3 regions of the Streptomyces sp. NPDC058464 genome follow, and region 1 is predicted to be linked to each of the others. Evidence: riboswitches for the same ligand, from Rfam matches in the RefSeq annotation. Region 1 holds a riboswitch; each other region holds the start of a gene.
The links. Region 1 has a riboswitch for cyclic di-AMP ahead of ACFWPQ_RS15790 (NlpC/P60 family protein). Riboswitches for the same ligand answer to the same signal wherever they lie in the genome.

Region 1 (3,652 bases):
GCAGCGTGACACCGGCGGCGCGCCAGGCGGCCTGGGTGAGGCTGGAGCAGTCGTAGGCCCCCGGACCGGTCGCCCCCCAGACGCACGGCCGGCCGATCTGCTCCCGCGCGAACGCCAGCGCCTTCATGGCCTTGCCCGGCTCGGCCACGGCGCCGGGCTGGACGAAGACACCGGGCGCGGGCGTGGCTGCGGCCACGGTGGGGACCGGGGCGGCGACCTGGGGGGGTGCGGTCGGCAGGGGGGTGGTGGGGAGCGGAGCCGTCATGACCGGGGCGGCGGTGGCCATCGCCATGGCGGGCGCGGCCATCATCATCGCTTCGGGCGGTGCGGCCATGGCCATGGGCGCCGCGGCCGTCGCGGCGATGGGGGGCGCCTGCATCGGTGCGGCCATCGGTGCCGCCATGGGTGCCTGCATGGGCGCCTGCATGGGTGCCGCCAAGGGTGCCTGCATCGGCGCCTGCATGGGTGCCGCCATCGGCGCGGGCATCGCGGCAGGGGGCGCTGCCATCGCTGTGGGCATCGCGGCGGTGGCGTACGCGTAGGCGGCGTCGGCGGGCGGCATGGCTCCGGCGTACGCGTAGGCGGCGTCGGCGGGTGCCATGGCTCCGGCGTACGTGTACGCGGTGTCGGCGGGCGGCATGGCTCCGGCATAGGCGTAGGCGGCGTCGGCCATGTCCGGGGCGGGCGCCGCGGCGTAGGAGGCGGCCGGCTGCATGGGGGCCATGGGCGCGGGGGTGGCGGGTGCCGCCGTCGCGTACGCGGCGGTGGCGTAGGCGGTGTCGGCGGCGGCCTGGGGCACCTCGGCGTAACCGGCGGTCGCGTTCGGCGACATGACCCGGAAGCCGCCCATGTCCATCGGAGCCGGGGCGGGGGCAGCGGCGGCGGGCGCCATGGTCGGGAAGGCGCCGGAGTCGGTGGGGGCGGCGGTCGGGAAGGCGCCGGAGTTCGTGGGCGCCGCGGTCGGGAAGACGCCGGTGCTCATGGGGTCCGCGGTCGGGAAGGCTCCCGCGTCGGCCGAGGTCGGCATCGGGAACGAGCCCGTGGCGCCCGGCGTCATGATGCGGAAGGAGCCGGTGTCCCCCACAGCCGGAGCCGCAGCCTGGCCGGGGGCGGTGTCCATGTCCAGGGGAGACACACCCGGGAACGCCGTGGTGCCCGAGCCGCCCGGGGTCATGATGCGGAAGCCGGTCATGTCCGCCGGAGCCGGAGCCGGAGCCGGAGCCGCCACCGGAGCCATGGTCTGGGCGGGGGCGGGGCCCGCGTCCATCGGGGGCACCCCGGGGAAGCTGCCGGTGCCCGGGCCGCCCGGGGTCATGACGCGGAAGCCGGTCGGGTCCGCCGGGGGCGTGGCACGGCTGGCGCTGGTACCGCCCGGGGTCATGATGCGGAACGTACCCGTGTCGGTCGCGGACACGATCGGGATGCCGCCCGTCTCGGTCACCGCGGGGATCGCGCGGGTGGCGGCGAGGGCGTCGGTCCGGAAGGAGCCGCTGTCGGTCCGCTGGCTCGGTATGCCGACGGGGGGAGCAGCCCACTGCTGCGCTGCGGCCTGGGCCTCGGGCGTGGGCCACGGGGTCTGCGCGGTCGGCACGGGCTGTGCGGACGGAACCGGCTGGGCGGCCGGGGCAGCTTCGAGCGCGGCCACCGCGCGCTGCTCCGGCCTCGGGGGCGGCAGCTCGCGGACGACCTCGAAGTCGGTCTGCGCGGACGGACCCGCGGTCAGCTCCAGCCGGGCCGGGCCGGAGCCCTCCAGCTGGCCGAGCAGGTCGGCGGCCATGGCGCTGACGGGACGCCGCGGGCCGGGCCGGGCCGGCTGCCGGTCGGAGGGGAGTGCGGCCGGGACGCTCGGCCCCAGCTTCGAACGGGCGCCGTCGAACCACTCCCGGGCGATGTTGTCGAGGCCCGGGTCGTCGCGACGGGGCCGCTTGAACAGCGGGACACCGCGTGAGCGTGAACCCCCGCTCATCGCGCGCGTGGCGTTGTAGTTCCCGGTGGCGTTCTCGGCCTGGTCGTAGAGGCTGTTGATCCGCTGCCGAACCTCGTCACGGCTCTCGGGCGCCATTGAGGGGTCGTGCTCCTTCCGTACTCCGCCTACCGAGTTAGCTGTCGGGTTCGGGCTGTGAAGTCCGGAAGGCATGCCCTACGGCCGCCGTCCTCACGGACGTCCGGCCGATTCACCCCAGTGGTTCGGTTGGGTCCCCGGTTCCGGATTCGCCCCTGGAAGGCACCGGATTCGGCGGAGGCCGCGCGGCCCGGCGGGATTCGCCGGAGGGAGCCGAGCGGCTTGCCCGTCAACTTAGCCAACTTGTGTCACTCGTGTGAAGGTTGAAGTGCGTAATGTCCGATACGTATTTGTGATGTTCGTCTTAGCGTTCGGAACTCGACCGTACGGGACGGCATTTCGCGCGCATCCATTGCTTTCGCAGGGTCACCGGGGCGTTGCCGTCGGTTGCGTCCCCCTGTTCCGTGACCGTTCCGGGACACGCGCTTTCTGTGAGGTCGCCGTGAATTCGTGGGTCTGTTGAACACGATGGCGCCGCGGCCCGTATAGGGCCGGGGATTTCCATGTCCCGCCGACCACGAGACGCAGGGGAACGACCTTGAGACGCAACAGGCGCAGACGCCCGACCGGCGCACAACGCGCGACCTTCGCAGCGGTCGCCCTGATGCTCGGCGGCGGGGGACTGGTCGCGGTGAACGTCTATGCCTCGGCCACCGAGGGCGGGGACCAGCAGACCCAGGTCGCCACCGGCCAGGTGCTGTCCGCGCCCACCATCTACTGCCCCGACGTCGGCAGCCGGCTGACGGCGGTACCCGACGGGGCGCGGGCCGACGTCGACAACGAACTCGCCCAGCTGGACCAGCAGATCGTGGCCGCGTATCAGCAACTCACCGAGTCCGCCGCGGAGATCGAGCAGAACCCCGGCCTCGCCGACCAGACGATCATGAGCCCGCTGAAGGAGAAGCGGTCCGAGTCGCTGCAGCGCATCGCCGACGCCATCGGCCGCGAGGGCGACCGCCCGCAGGGCCTGGACGACCTCGCCGCGTGCACCCTGCGCTCCTCCACCCAGGGCGACGGGCAGTCCGCGGCCCCCCAGGGCGGTGCCACGCCGAGCCAGAGCGGCCAGGGCAGCGCCGCGCCGAGCCAGGGCACCGGCGCCGGCGGCCAGGGCGGCAACGGGCCGGTCGCCGCCGACTATGCGGACATCACCTCCGTGCAGCCCAATGTCACCACCCCGGCCGAACAGTCCGGCGGCTCCACCGGCACCTTCTCCTCCAGCTGCGGCGTCAACGCGAACGGCCTGTTCAACTCGGACAACGTGATCGTCGCGCCCGGTGTCTCCAACGGCGCCCACCACTTCCACGACTACATCGGCAACCAGTCCAACAACGCCTTCGCCAGCGACGACGACCTCGCGAACGCCGACACCAGCTGCGCGGACCAGGGTGACAAGTCGACGTACTACTGGCCCGTGCTGCGGCTGCAGAACGGCAAGCAGGAGCGGGACGCCGACAAGCCGGGCGGCGGCACCGAGGGCAACGCCGGGCAGATCGTCACGGCCAAGGAGGTCACGCTGACCTTCGAGGGCAACCCCACCTCCAAGGTCACCGAGATGCCGCGGCTGCTGCGCATCATCACCGGCGACGCCAA
Region 2 (3,652 bases), on a different contig from region 1:
AGGGCTGGCGGCTGTGGATCGAGGGCTGGGCGGTGGCGTTGCGGGAACCCGCGCTGCGGGACGTCACCAAGGGCCTGGACCAGCAGTGGAAGGCGGCGATCGCGGAGGTCATCGCCGAAGGGGTGGCCGCGGGCGAGTTCCGGTGCCCCGACCCGACGGCGGCTGCACTGCGACTGACCGCGCTGCTCGACGGTCTCGCCGTCCAGCTGACGTCGTACCCGGGTGCCGTACCTCGCGCCCGGGCGCAGGAGTGGGTCGACGAGGCCCTGGCGCGCGAACTGGGCCTGCCGGAGGAGAAGTAACCGGAGGAGAGGTAAGGGGGGAGAAGTAAGGGGCGGCCCGCACGGAGGCCACCCCTTACCCGCCGGTGCCGCCTCAAGCCACGGAAGCGATCCGCATCTTGATGTCGTCCGGGGAGAGCGCCCCCTTGGCCGTCACGTGGTCTCCGGAGGACTCGCCGCGCAGTCGGCGCCCGATCCAGGGGACCAGGTACTCGCGGGCCCAGTGCACGTCGTCGCGGCGGACCTCCAGGGTGCCGCGGGGCGGCAGCGGCGGCCACGGCTGGTCAGGGTCGGCCGGTACCTCGACGCCGAGCACCTGGCCGGCGCGCAGTGCCACGCGCGTGTGCCCGTCGGCCGAGAGATGCAGGCGGTCGCCGTCCCAGGCCCGGCGGTCCTGCACGGTCTTCAGGGACCACAGGTCCAGGACCGGGCAGCCGTACCGGTCGGCGATGGCCCGGACGTGCCCGTTGTACGTGGCGATCTTGCCGCGCAGATGCTTGAGGACGGGGACGCCCCGGGTGTCGAACCCGGTGGTCACCAGGACTGTGCCGATGGCCTCGGTCAGCTGGGCCACGGCCCGCTCGAACCGCTCGGCCACCTCGTCGGGGTCGGTGCCGGGGCGGATGATGTCGTTGCCGCCCGCGCAGAAGGAGACCAGATCCGGGGCGAGTGCCAGGGCCTGCGGCACCTGGTCCGCCACGATCTGGTCGAGAAGTTTCCCGCGCACGGCAAGGTTGGTGTACTCGAAGTCGCCTTCGGGCCGTCGGTCCGACAGCAGTACCGCGAACCGGTCGGCCCAGCCGACGAACGCCCCGTCGGGGCCGGGGTCGCCGACGCCCTCGGTGAAGCTGTCCCCCACCGCCGCGTACGACCCGATCACTGATGCATTGTCACTCTTCGAATCGTCTCCCACATCGGACCATGATTCACCTTCGACTGTGACCTACGCGACCGTAATAAGGGGTTGACGTTCGGTGAGATAAGACACTTTTAAATACTTTGCCAAGCTTGGAATAAGGCTCTGATCAGCGGCGTTGACGTGTCGATCACCGGACATGGAAACACCGAAGGCCGGACCCGGGGATCGGGGGTCCGGCCTTCGGAGTGTGTGTCAGACCGGTGCGCGCCGGGTCAGCCGACGGCGAGGCCCTTCGAGCGGAGATAGGCGACCGGGTCCACGTCCGAGCCGTAGTCGGGGGTGGTGCGGATCTCGAAGTGGAGGTGCGGACCGGTGACGTTGCCGGTCGCGCCGGAGAGGCCGATCTGCTGACCCGCGGTCACGGTCTGGCCGACCGAGACGGAGAGGGCGGAGAGGTGGCCGTACTGCGCGTAGTAGCCGTCGGCGAGCCGGACGACGACCTGGTTGCCGTAGGAGCCGCCCCAGCCTGCCGTGACGACCGTGCCCGTGCCGACGGCCTTGACCGGGGTGCCGGTCGGGACGACGAAGTCGACGCCCGTGTGGTAACCGCTGGACCACATGCTGCCGGCGACGTGGTAGCCGGTGCCGACGGTGGCACCGGTGACCGGAAGGGCGAAGCCGGAGGCATTCGTCACCGAGCCGTCCGACGCGGAGGCCGAGGAGGCCGAGGATGAGTTGGACGACGAGGTGGACGACGGCGAGGTGGACGACGGCGAGTTCGAGGGCGCCTCGGAACGGGAGCCGGAGTCCGCGGTGTCCGTCGTCGCGGCGTGCCGGCCGCCGAGCGTGAGCTTGAGGCCCGGGTGGATCAGCGAGGGGTTGTCGCCGACGGCCTCCCGGTTGTCGGCGTAGAGCCGGTGCCAGCCGCCGCGGACGTCGTGCTCGCGGGCGATCTTCGCAAGACAGTCGCCGGGCACCACGGTGTAGACGCGGTGCGCGGAATGCGCGGCGGAATTCTTCGCGGCCGCATTCTTCACCGCGGTCTTCTCGACCGTGGGAAGCGACTGCGTGGCCTTTTCGGAAACGGACTGCGAGGTGGCCGCGTGGGCGCCGGTGGCCCCCATGAGCGGCAGCGCCAGCGCGGCGCCACCGGTTCCGGCGACGGCCATCGAGCGGGTGAGACGCTGGGACTTGGGGCGGCGGTGCTTACCCTTCGCGGGCATGACGCATTCCTCTCCGGCGCCTGCGAGGTGAGCTGTCGGGTTCGGGCTGGAGCTGCCCGGCCACGCGGGAAGACGTGACTACACCCCTAGCCGTCCCGGGAACCGGAACAGGCGGTCGTACCTGGTGGGTCCCCCGCTCCTGCCGGGCACGGGTGAGTGTGTGGGGACTCCGGGCGGCGGCAGGATTCGGCGTTCCGACCGGATGTGTGGCGAACGTAAGCGAGTGAGACGGACGCGGACAAGCGGCCGGTTCCGCCTGTCCGGGTTTCACTTGATCCGTTACCGGAAATCCCCGTCACCCTCCGTGAATTCCGGCCCTTTCGGTTTTCCAACCTTCTTGCAAAGCACCGCAATTACGTGAACATGACGCGCGACGGACGGTCACGAATATGACGCTCCTCACGCACGTCACGCCACGTCACCTTATTCCAGAGCGAGTTGTAATGAAGGCGCCAATTCGGGCAGATGGGTTAGATGTGTCAGATCCGGCGGAGCCGGATGACCGACGCATCCAGGTCGCCCTTCAGCCCGGTGCGCAGCCCGTGATGCAACAGAACGGCACCTCGGTACACTTCGCCCGTTTCGCGGCATTCGTACGACGCCGTGGGGTCGAGGCCCTGCAGTCGCAGCGCCGGCGCCGGCTCGCCGTAGCTCTGGGCCTGCAGCCAGGCGAGGACGACGGTCTCGCCGCCGAGCGTGTACTGCACCGCGCTGAGCCCGCCGGCCGGCGGCCGCAGCCGGAACTGGTCGCCACGCTGCACGAGGGGGCGGATCTCCTTGTAGAGCTCCACCCAGCGCCCGGCCTCGGCCAGCTCCTCCTCGGTCCACCGCGAGAGGTCGCCGCCGACCCCGAGTGCCCCCGCCATCGAGCTGACGAAGCGGAAACGCAGACTGCTGACCCGGCCGTTGAGCTGGTGGTTCGGGCTGTCGGTGACCCAGGCGGACATCACCCGGGCGGGGTGGATCTGGCTGAAGCCGTGCTGGATGGCGAGCCGGTCCAGCGGGTCGGTGTTGTCGGAGGTCCACACCTCGTCGGTGCGGCTCATGATTCCGAGGTCGATCCGTCCGCCACCGCCGGAGCAGGACTCGATGGCGACGTCGGGGTGGGCCGCGCGGATCCGGTCGAGGAGGGCGTACAGCCCGCGGACGTGGTCGACCCACAGGCGCTGCGGATAGGGCTCACCGGGCCAGCCCGCGTCGGTGAAGCAGCGGTTGAAGTCCCATTTGACGTAGTCGATCGGGGCGCTGGACAGCAGGGTGTCGAGCTGCTCCCAGAGGTACTCCTGGAC
Region 3 (3,652 bases), on a different contig from region 1:
ACGAGACCTCGGCCAACGACGTGATGGCGCAGTTCATGTATCTGGAGTACGCGGCTCCGGATCGGGACATCTCGCTGTACATCAACTCCCCGGGCGGGTCCTTCAGCGCGATGGCCGCGATCTACGACACGGTCCAGTACGTGAGCTGTGACGTCGAGACGATCTGCCTCGGACAGGCCGGGGCGTCGGCGGCGGTGCTGCTCGCGGCCGGCACGCCGGGCAAGCGGTCCGTGCTGCCCGGCGCACGCATCGTGCTGCAGCAGCCGTCGCTGCCGGAACCGGTCCACGGCCAGCCGAGCGATCTGGCGATCCGGGCCGAGGAGTTGGACCGGGAACGGGCACTGCTGGAAGCGATGCTCGTGCGGCACACCGGGCGCACGGCGGAACAGGTGCACCGGGATCTGGAGCGGGACCTGATCCTGGACGCCCAGGAGGCGCTGGCCTACGGGCTGGTGGACCGGGTCGTGCCCAGTCGCCGGGCCTCGCTCGGCCTGCCGGACGCGGGGTGAGCCGCCGATGCTGCCGCCGGAACTCCCGCCGCTGCCCGCACTGACCCGCGCCGAGGGCGAGCTGATCGACCGTTACCTGGACGTGGTGGACCTGCTGGGCCGGATCAATCCGGCGCAGAACGAGGACACCTACCGCGGGCTGCGCGCCGCGCAGGCGCTGGTGCGCGCGGCGTCCGAGCTGCGTGACGCGCTGACCCTGATGCATCGTCGGGGCGAGACGGAGCTTCACGGGGACACGCTGGCACGGGCGTTGCGGGTGCTCGACGGCGAGCGCCGGACCGCTCGCGTCGCACTCCCGCCCGACTGCGTACGGTGACACCCGCGGGACTGCGGTCCTGTGCGTCGACGGCGCGACCGGGCCGGAGTCGAAACGACCCAAAGGGGTTACTGCCGTTCGGCGGAGCGTGGCGTGGTTTTACCTGCCCGCAGGAGCCGCTCGACCCGCCTGCACGGGGGTGCCCGCGAGCGGCTTTCGCGCAGGTCCGGGGCTACGCAGGGCAGTTGACGGAGAATCGAACAAAGGGTTGTCCACCCGAACGGGTGGGTGGTGAGTAACCCCACAAATCCCCGATTCCGTTGGGTTTTTCGGACACGAGTGAGTGAAGATCCCTGTCTGACGACAAGCCCCCGCCACAGCGGCGGGGCGGTCCGGGCGGACGCCGAGTCCTGCCGCCGCCCGGATTGACCCGTCGACAGAAGTGCATCGGCAGGAGTGGAGGACCCAAGCAAGCCGGGTCGCCGGCACGGTCGCACCATGACCGGGCCGAGCAGCCCTTGGGGTGAAGCCGTGGCAACACGGCCGGGCAACTTCGCCAGCCCGAATCCGACAGGTCATCCTTCACAGGCGGCTGACGAAGGGTTGCGCATGAATGCGCTCAATCGTGTTCCGTCGCTGATGGCCCGGGCCGGTACGGCCTCGGCACTGACCATCGCCGCCGTGGGCGGCTCGATCGTGATCCCGGGTGTCGCCTCCGACGCCTCGGCCGCCACGATGGCGACGAAGGCACTTCAGGTCGCTGCCTCGAAGAAGGGCGCGCCCTACAGGTGGGGCGCCACCGGGCCGAACAGGTTCGACTGCTCCGGGCTCACGCTGTACTCGTTCAAGAAGGCGGGCAAGAAGCTGCCTCGTACGGCGGCCCAGCAGTACAACAAGACCCGTCACATCTCGGCCGGCAACCGCAAGGCCGGGGACCTGGTCTTCTTCCACTCGGGTTCCAGCGTGTACCACGTCGGCATCTACGCCGGGAAGGGAAAGATCTGGCACGCCCCGAAGACCGGGGACGTGGTGAGGCTCCAGAAGATCTGGACGCGCAGCGTCTGGTACGGCCGGGTCAGCTGATCCGCGCGGCAGCACCCGGTGGCCGGCCGGCGGGGACTCAGGGCTACGGTTCCTGCTGGCCGGCCGCGGTGACGGTGCCGGCCGGGACCGTCCAGGGAAGTTCGATGGAGACGGTCTTGCCGCCCTCCCGGGTGGGGCGCACCCGGAGCTTGCCGCCGCATTCGGCGGTCAGCCAGCGGATGATGACCATGCCGCGCCCGTTGTCCTGCTGGACCGCGGCGGGAAGTCTCTTGGGGAAGCGCGGATGACTGTCCGTGACGCCGATGCGCAGCTGTTCGTCGCGGTCGAGCACGAGGTCCACCGTGAAGGTGGGTGACTGCCCGAACGTATGCTGCACGGCGTTGGTGGCGAGTTCGGAGACGATGAGGCGAACGGTGTCCGCGGTCTCCGTCTCCGGTGGCAGTCCCCACTCCGCGAGAGTGTCCAGCACGTAGGAGCGGGCGGTGGAGACCGAGGCGGGATCGCTCGGCAGAGTGACGGATGCTTCCAGGTGGTCTGCCATGGCGACGTCGTCCCTTTCCTCGGGACCGGAGTCCGACACAGCGCGGATGGTTCGAGTACGGTCCCGGACTGGTGCTTCTTCGCCAGACTGCCATTACCGGGCCGGTCAGGGGAGCGATCCACCAAGATATGCATATATCTGTCGCTCGAAGCGGTGAACTCTGCTACCTCAGACCGTATTTGGGCGGCTCGGAAGGAGTAAGGAGTAGCCCATGCAGAACGGTCCCGCGGTACGCCGCCGGAAACTGGGCGCCGAACTGCGCACACTGCGCACCGGCGCCGGCCTCACGAGCGGTGAGGCCGCCCGTCTGGTGGGCTGGCATCAGTCGAAAGTGAGCCGGATCGAGACCGGCGCCAGCGGTGTGAAACCGGCCGATGTGCGGTTACTCCTGGACGCCTACGGCGTGGTCGAGGGGCAACTGCGCGAGTTGCTCCTGGTGTTGGCGGGGTCGGAGGACACGGCGGGACGGCACCACTGGTGGCACGCCTACCGTGGGGTACTGCCGCCCGCCTACCGGGATTTCATCAGCCTGGAGTCGCAGGCCAGCGCCATGCGCACGCTGGAGACCTCGGTCGTGCCCGGGCTGCTGCAGACCCCGGAGTACGCGCGTGCGGTGACCCGGGCAGCCGTGGACGGGCGTGACGACGAGGCCCTGGACGCCCTGGTGGAAGTGCGTCTGGCCAGGCAGGACGTGCTGCACAGCGATCCGCCGCTGGAGCTGAGCGCGGTCTTGGACGAGGCGGTGCTGCGCCGCGAGGTGGGCGGTCCCGGCGTGATGGCGCGGCAGCTGGTCCGGCTGATGGAGGCGGCCCGGCTGCCCCATGTACGGCTCCAGGTGCTGCCGTTCGCGGCCGGGGCGCATGTCGGCATCACGGGACCTTTCGTAATCTTCTCATTTCCGAGCACTTCTGATCTGGACGTGGTTGTTATCGACCAGTTGACGAGTAGCCTCTACCTGGAGCGGAAAGAAGACCTCCAGGCCTACACGGAAGCCTTCAACACGCTTCGGATCCACGCCCTTTCGCCCGAGGACTCGTTGGATTACATCGCCGTGATAGCTGACGGCACGTAAGGAGGCACCATGACTGCACTGCCTCGGAACGTACCTTCAAGTGCTGATCTGCACGGATTGCGGTGGCTGCGCAGCAGCTACAGCACCGGAGCGAACAACTGCGTGGAGACGGCACGGCCGCGCTCCGGCCCGTCGGCCGGACTGCTCGCCGTGCGCGACTCCAAGGCTCCGGCCGGACCCGCGCTGCTCTTCTCCCCCGAGAGCTGGGCGGGTTTCGTCACCGCGCTTGT

Region 2: another riboswitch for cyclic di-AMP. It lies ahead of ACFWPQ_RS30895 (peptidoglycan DD-metalloendopeptidase family protein); the one in region 1 lies ahead of ACFWPQ_RS15790 (NlpC/P60 family protein).
Region 3: another riboswitch for cyclic di-AMP. It lies ahead of ACFWPQ_RS44600 (C40 family peptidase); the one in region 1 lies ahead of ACFWPQ_RS15790 (NlpC/P60 family protein).

Annotation. Positions count from the first base shown of each region.
Region 1 covers NZ_JBHXMA010000010.1:69,341-72,992, forward strand. Annotated here, with positions in the region: gene ACFWPQ_RS15790 (NlpC/P60 family protein) at 1-2,062, opposite strand, end outside; cyclic di-AMP (ydaO/yuaA leader) riboswitch at 2,073-2,249, opposite strand; gene ACFWPQ_RS15795 (DUF1996 domain-containing protein) at 2,667-3,652, shown strand, end outside.
Region 2 covers NZ_JBHXMA010000026.1:60,799-64,450, forward strand. Annotated here, with positions in the region: gene ACFWPQ_RS30885 (TetR/AcrR family transcriptional regulator) at 1-302, shown strand, start outside; gene ACFWPQ_RS30890 (SGNH/GDSL hydrolase family protein) at 376-1,161, opposite strand; gene ACFWPQ_RS30895 (peptidoglycan DD-metalloendopeptidase family protein) at 1,413-2,363, opposite strand; cyclic di-AMP (ydaO/yuaA leader) riboswitch at 2,368-2,528, opposite strand; gene ACFWPQ_RS30900 (alpha-galactosidase) at 2,843-3,652, opposite strand, start outside.
Region 3 covers NZ_JBHXMA010000053.1:62,206-65,857, forward strand. Annotated here, with positions in the region: gene ACFWPQ_RS44590 (ATP-dependent Clp protease proteolytic subunit) at 1-509, shown strand, start outside; gene ACFWPQ_RS44595 (hypothetical protein) at 517-825, shown strand; cyclic di-AMP (ydaO/yuaA leader) riboswitch at 1,187-1,371, shown strand; gene ACFWPQ_RS44600 (C40 family peptidase) at 1,375-1,848, shown strand; gene ACFWPQ_RS44605 (ATP-binding protein) at 1,892-2,350, opposite strand; gene ACFWPQ_RS44610 (helix-turn-helix domain-containing protein) at 2,562-3,422, shown strand; gene ACFWPQ_RS44615 (DUF397 domain-containing protein) at 3,432-3,652, shown strand, end outside.